Actinacidiphila yeochonensis CN732: one gene and its partner. The main gene of each other region encodes a partner of the protein of the gene in region 2 in a complex. Links are inferred from orthologs where the notes say so. Each region holds a gene or a part of one and is shown on either strand. Other genes may lie near its edges. The genes, in order: lpdA and BS72_RS16835.

Region 1 (3,223 bases), on a different replicon or contig from region 2:
CTGGACCGGTGCGGGCGCCGCCGGGGCCGGGGCCGCGGGCTGGACGGGGGCCGGAGCCGGAGCGGCCGGGGCCTGCGCCTGCGGGGCGGGGCGGCCGGCTGCGCGGGGCGGCCGGCTGGACCGGGGCGGGCGCCGCCGGAGCCGGGGCCGGGGCGGCGGGGGCCGGGGCCTGGGCCGGAGCGGCACCGGCCGCGCCGACGACCGCCAGGCGGGCGCCGACCTCAGCCGTCTCGTCCTCCTGGACCAGGATCTCCAGGACGGTGCCGGAGACCGGCGACGGGATCTCGGTGTCGACCTTGTCGGTCGAGACCTCCAGCAGCGGCTCGTCGGCCTCGACGGTCTCGCCGACCGCCTTCAGCCAGCGGGTGACGGTGCCCTCGGTGACGGACTCGCCGAGCGCCGGCAGCACCACGTCGGTGCCGGAGGCGCCGGAGCCGCCCGCGGTGGCGGCGGCGGTCGGGGCCGGGGCGGGCGCGGCCGCCTCGGTGGACGGCACGGCGGCGGGCGCGGCGGGGGCCGCGGCCGGCTCGGGCTGAGCCGCCGGGGCGGCGGGCGCGGCCGGGGCGCCGGTGCCGTCGTCGATGACGGCCAGCTCAGCGCCGACCTCGACCGTCTCGTCCTCGGCGACCTTGATGGAGGAGAGCACGCCGGAGACGGGGGAGGGGATCTCGGTGTCGACCTTGTCGGTCGAGACCTCGAGCAGCGGCTCGTCGACCTCGACGCGCTCGCCCTCGGCCTTGAGCCAGCGGGTGACGGTGCCCTCGGTCACGCTCTCGCCGAGCGCCGGCAGGGTTACGGAAACCGCCATGGTTGCGGTTGCTCCTAACGATCTGTGCGGATGGGTGGCTCTTGCGGTTGCGAGGGTCAGTCGTGCGAGTGCAGCGGCTTGCCCGCGAGCGCGAGGTGGGCCTCCCCGAGGGCCTCACTCTGCGTGGGGTGGGCGTGGATCAGCTGCGCGACCTCGGCCGGCAGCGCCTCCCAGTTGTAGATCAGCTGGGCCTCGCCGACCTGCTCGCCCATCCGGTCACCCACCATGTGGATGCCGACGACCGCGCCGTCGCGGACCTGGACCAGCTTGACCTCGCCCTGGGTCTTGAGGATCTTGCTCTTGCCGTTGCCGGCCAGGTTGTACTTGAGCGTGACCACCTTGTCCGAGCCGTAGACCTCCTTGGCCTTCGCCTCGCTCAGCCCCATCGAGGCCACCTCGGGGTGGCAGTACGTCACCCGCGGCACGCCGTCGTAGTCGATCGGCACCGGCTTGAGGCCGGCCAGCCGCTCGGCGACGAGGATGCCCTCGGCGAAGCCGACGTGGGCCAGCTGGAGGGTGGGCACCAGGTCGCCGACCGCGGAGATCGTCGGCACGTTGGTGCGCATCTGCTCGTCGACGAGGACGTAGCCGCGGTCCATCGCGACGCCCTGCTCCTCGTAGCCGAGGCCCTGCGAGACCGGGCCGCGGCCGATCGCGACCAGCAGCACCTCCGCCTCGAAGGTCTTGCCGTCCGCCAGCGTGACCCGCACGCCGGAGTCGGTGTACTCGGCGCCCTGGAAGAACGTGCCGAGGTTGAACTTGATGCCGCGCTTGCGGAAGGCCCGCTCCAGCAGCTTGGAGCTGTTCTCGTCCTCGACCGGCACCAGGTGGGGCAGGCCCTCGACGATGGTGACGTCGGTACCGAAGGACTTCCACGCCGAGGCGAACTCGACGCCGATGACGCCGCCGCCCAGGATGATCGCGGACTGCGGAACGCGGTCCAGGACCAGCGCGTGGTCCGAGGAGATGATCCGGTTGCCGTCGATGGTCAGGCCCGGCAGCGAGCGCGGCACGGAGCCGGTGGCCAGCAGCACGTGCCGGCCCTGGACGCGCTGCCCGTTGACGTCCACCGAGGTGGGGGAGGACAGCCGGCCCTCGCCCTCGATGTAGGTGACCTTGCGGGAGGCCACCAGGCCCTGCAGGCCCTTGTACAGGCCGGAGATCACGTCGTCCTTGTACTTGTGGACGGCCGCGATGTCGATGCCCTCGAAGGTGGCACGCACACCGAACTGCTCGCTCTCACGAGCCTGGTCGGCGATCTCGCCGGCGTGCAGCAGCGCCTTGGTGGGAATGCATCCCTGGTGCAGACAGGTGCCCCCGAGCTTGTTCTTCTCGATCAGGGCGACGTCCAGTCCCAGCTGCGCGGCACGCAGAGCGGCCGCGTAGCCACCGCTGCCACCGCCGAGGATCACTAGGTCGAAAACGGTGCTGGCGTCGTTCGCCACGTCACGTCCTCCATGCATGGGTACGCCGGAGCCGGTCCGCGGTGACCGGGCGGCGGTTGGGTTCGGCCGCTTTGTCTCAAAGGGGGCCCTGTCGTGCCGAGACAACATCTTCGCACTTGTCGGCGCCCGGCGGGGCATCGGCCCGGGCCGTCGGCGCCAACACGTACGGCCCCGGGGGCGTACCCGGGGCCGTACGTGACGGATCTCACTGCCCGTGCGGTGCCGTCCGGCGCCCGGGCCGCACCGCTCAGCGGGCGAACAGCTCGCCCTCGGCGGTCCGGCGGGCCAGCGCCACCAGGGTGCGCACGGCCGAGCCGGTGCCGCCCTTGGGGGTGTAGCCGTACGGGGTGCCCTCGTAGAAGGCCGGGCCGGCGATGTCCAGGTGCGCCCAGGTGATGCCCTCGCCGACGAACTCGCGCAGGAACAGGCCGGCGATCAGGCCGCCGCCCATCCGCACGCCCATGTTCGCGATGTCGGCCACCGACGAGTCGAACGACTTGCGCAGCTGCTGCGGCAGCGGCATCGGCCAGGAGTCCTCGCCCTCGGCCAGCGCGGTGGCGTGCACCTCGGCGCGGAAGTCGTCGTCGTTGGCCATGATGCCGAACCGCTCGGTGCCCAGCGCCAGCACCATCGCGCCGGTCAGCGTGGCCACGTCCACGATCGCGTCCGGGGACTCCTCGGAGGCGCGGGTGATCGCGTCGGCCAGCACCAGCCGGCCCTCGGCGTCGGTGTTGAGCACCTCCACCGTCCGGCCGCCGTACATCCGCAGCACGTCACCCGGGCGGGTGGCGTCGCCGCCGGGCATGTTCTCGGCCAGCGCCAGCCAGCCGGTGACGTTCACCTGAAGGCCCAGCCGGGCCGCCGCGACGACGGCCGCGAACACGGCGGCGGCGCCGCTCATGTCGCACTTCATCGTCTCGTTGTGGCCGGCCGGCTTCAGCGAGATGCCGCCCGAGTCGTAGGTGATGCC
Region 2 (3,192 bases):
CACGCCCGGGCGCTGGGCAAGATCAAGCTGCCCGTCGTGGTGCGCATCCCCTACGGCGGCGGCATCGGCGCGGTGGAGCACCACAGCGAGTCGCCCGAGGCGCTGTTCGCGCACGTGCCGGGGCTGAAGGTGGTCGGGCCGTCGAACCCCTCGGACGCGTACTGGATGCTCCAGCAGGCCATCGAGTGCGACGACCCGGTCATCTTCCTGGAGCCCAAGCGGCGCTACTGGGACAAGGGCCTGGTGGACGTCTCGGCGGTGCCGACCGCCCTGCACAAGGCGGTCGTGGCGCGTCCGGGCACCGACCTGACGCTGGCCGCGTACGGGCCGATGGTCAAGGTCTGCCTGGAGGCGGCGGCCGCGGCGGAGAACGAGGGCCGCAGCCTGGAGGTGGTCGACCTGCGCTCCATGTCGCCGATCGACTTCGACACCGTCCAGGAGTCGGTGGAGCGCACCCGGAGGCTGGTGGTCGTCCACGAGGCGCCCGTCTTCTACGGCTCCGGCGCGGAGATCGCCGCGCGGATCACCGAGCGCTGCTTCTACCACCTGGAGGCACCGGTGCTGAGGGTGGGCGGCTTCCACGCCCCCTACCCCCCGGCCCGCCTTGAGGAGGAGTTCCTGCCCGGCCTGGACCGCGTACTCGACGCCGTCGACCGCGCGCTGGCGTTCTGAGGAGAGGGTTGTGACGATCATGGCCGTGAGTTCGGAGCAGGCGCAGCGCTTCCGTGAGTTCAGGATGCCGGACGTCGGCGAGGGCCTGACCGAGGCGGAGATCCTCAAGTGGTTCGTCGGCGTCGGTGACACCGTCGCCGACGGGCAGGTCGTGTGCGAGGTGGAGACCGCCAAGGCGGCGGTCGAGCTGCCGATCCCGTTCGACGGGGTGGTGCGCGAGATCCGCTTCGCGGAGGGCACCACGGTGGACGTGGGGACGCCCATCATCGTGGTCGACGCGGGGGAGCAGGCGGGTGGCGCGGCCGCGCCGGCCGCCGCCGGTCCCGCGGTGGTTCCGGACGCCGTTCCCGCCGTTCCCGCCGTCGAGGCGGCACCGGCGGAGGAGAAGCCCGCCGCGCGGACGGCGGTGCTGGTCGGTTACGGGGTGGCGCCGTCCACGACGACCCGGCGGCCGCGCAAGCCGCAGGTGCCGGCGCCGGCCGCCCCGGTCCAGCCGGCGACCGAGGTGCCTCCGGTCCAGGCCCCGGTCGAGCCCGCTGCCCCGCAGGCGCCGGCCCAGCCGGCCGCCCCCGAGGACGGCCGGGACGGGGCGAGCCCGATGGTCTACAGCAGGCCGCTGGCCAAGCCGCCGGTGCGCAAGCTGGCCAAGGAACTGGGCATCGACCTGGCCACGGTGGCGCCCACCGGGCCGAACGGCGTCGTGACCCGCGAGGACATCCGCGCGGCCGCGGCCCCCCCGGCCCAGCTGCCGCCCGTCCTGGAGCCGGCCCCGCAGGGACGGGAGCGGGAGGTGCGGGTGCCGGTCAAGGGCGTCCGCAAGGCGACCGCGCAGGCCATGGTGGCCAGCGCCTTCACCGCGCCGCACGTCACCGAGTTCGTGACGTTCGACATCACCCGCACCATGAAGCTGGTCCAGGAGCTGCGGGCCGACCCGGCGTTCGCCGGGGTCAAGGTGAGCCCGCTGCTGCTGGTGGCCAAGGCGCTGCTGGTGGCGATCCGGCGCAACCCGGAGATCAACGCGGCCTGGGACGAGGCCAACCAGGAGATCGTCCACAAGTCCTACGTGAACCTCGGGATCGCGGCGGCCACCCCGCGCGGCCTGATCGTGCCCAACATCAAGGACGCGCAGGACAAGACGCTGCCGGAGCTGGCGGCGGCCCTCGGCGAGCTCGTCGGCACCGCGCGGGAGGGCCGTACGGCGCCGAACGCGATGCAGGGCGGTACCGTCACGATCACCAACGTCGGCGTCTTCGGCATCGACACCGGCACGCCCATCCTCAACCGGGGGGAGTCCGCGATCCTCGCCTTCGGCGCGGTCAAGCTCCAGCCCTGGGTGCACAAGGGCAAGGTGAAGCCGCGACAGGTGACGACGCTGGCGCTCTCCTTCGACCACCGGCTGGTCGACGGCGAGCTCGGCTCCAAGGTGCTCGGCGACGTCGCGGCGATCCTGGAGCAGCCCAAGCGGCTCCTCACCTGGGCCTGACGGCCTGAGCGCGCGGCCGGACCCTCCACCGGGTCCGGCCGGCTGACCAACCGAGTCGGCTGACCAACTGAGTCGGCTGACCGACCGGGCCGGCTGACCGACCGGGCCGGCTGACCGACGTGCCGACCGGCTGACCGACGTGCCGGCTGTCCCGGCACGTCGGTCGGCCCGGTCACCGGTCACTCGATCGGCTGAGGGCCCTGTGCCTTTTCCGACGCCCGGGACCCCGGTCGGCCGCAGCTCAGCGTGTTGTCCCGGGGTTCCGTCCCGTTTTGTGCTGCCATCGACCGTATGGCAGTTACTGTCTCCGTTGTGCTGCTTCTGCTGCTGCTGGCGAGCATGCAGATGCGCAACCGCGCCCTCAAGCCCAGCCACGCGATCACCTGCGTGCTGCTCGGCTTCTGCCTGGCTTCCTCCAGCCTGGCCCCCACCATCCAGTCCACGCTCACCTCGACGGCGTCCCTGGTCAGCACCATCCACCCGTGACCGGGGACGGTTGACTCCGGTTCGGGCTCGCTGAGGCCGCTGAGGCCGCTGAGTCCGGTCAGGCGCCGCTCAGGAGGCGGTCGGCGGCACCTGGGCGGTCGGCCCCAGGCCGGTGGCCGCGGCCGGCGGCGGCCGGAGAGGAAGGTGACCAGCGCGCCGACCGCACCGGCCAGCGCCACCAGGGCTCCCGCGCCGGCGACGGCGAGGTACGGCACCGCGGTCCCGTCGGAGACCACCCGGCCGCGGATGTCGGAGGCCGGCAGGGTGCCCGAGGACAGCTCCAGGTGCATGCGCGAGTCAACGGAGTCGGCGCGGTGGTCGCCCAGGAGGAAGACCCGGCCGGCCGGCACGGTGATGTCCACCGGAGTGAGCAGGTTGGACTGGCCCTGGGAGACGTAGGGTTCGTGCACCGTACGGCCGTTGATCCGCAGCGGGCCGGTGGTCGGAAGCACCACGTGGTCGCCGCCGACGCCGATCACCCGCATGAGGTGCATCTCGGGACGGCCCCACTCCGGGGCGGTCAGCAGGACGGCGTCGCCGCGGTGCGCACC

What was found.
Region 1: the proteins of BS72_RS16835 (region 2) and lpdA are in contact, whole or in part, in a crystal structure (PDB 1EBD), measured with the Geobacillus stearothermophilus proteins. The link is inferred for Actinacidiphila yeochonensis CN732 from one-to-one orthologs. Residues at the interface, in WP_033016211.1 of Geobacillus stearothermophilus: Ile130, Ala131, Met132, Pro133, Arg136, Arg140, Glu141, Asn155, Arg157; in WP_049624544.1 of Geobacillus stearothermophilus: Pro340, Ser341, Asp344, Tyr345, Arg403, Asp406, Val408, Glu431, Ala432, Gly433, Asp438.

The regions. Positions count from the first base shown.
Region 1 is NZ_JQNR01000003.1:395,868-399,090, reverse strand. The notes cover bases 60-2,973. They hold lpdA (dihydrolipoyl dehydrogenase), read right to left. Parts: upstream 2,254-2,973; coding sequence 865-2,253; downstream 60-864. Other genes in these bases: BS72_RS03330 (leucyl aminopeptidase), read right to left, coding at 2,501-2,973. Also shown: more of BS72_RS03330, read right to left, coding at 2,974-3,223. UniProt on the Escherichia coli protein: Lipoamide dehydrogenase is a component of the glycine cleavage system as well as of the alpha-ketoacid dehydrogenase complexes.
Region 2 is NZ_JQNR01000005.1:1,169,900-1,173,091, forward strand. What follows is about bases 41-2,923. They hold BS72_RS16835 (dihydrolipoamide acetyltransferase family protein), read left to right. Parts: upstream 41-691; coding sequence 692-2,155; downstream 2,156-2,923. Other genes in these bases: BS72_RS16830 (alpha-ketoacid dehydrogenase subunit beta), read left to right, coding at 41-672; BS72_RS38385 (hypothetical protein), read left to right, coding at 2,447-2,641. In the rest of the region: more of BS72_RS16830, read left to right, coding at 1-40.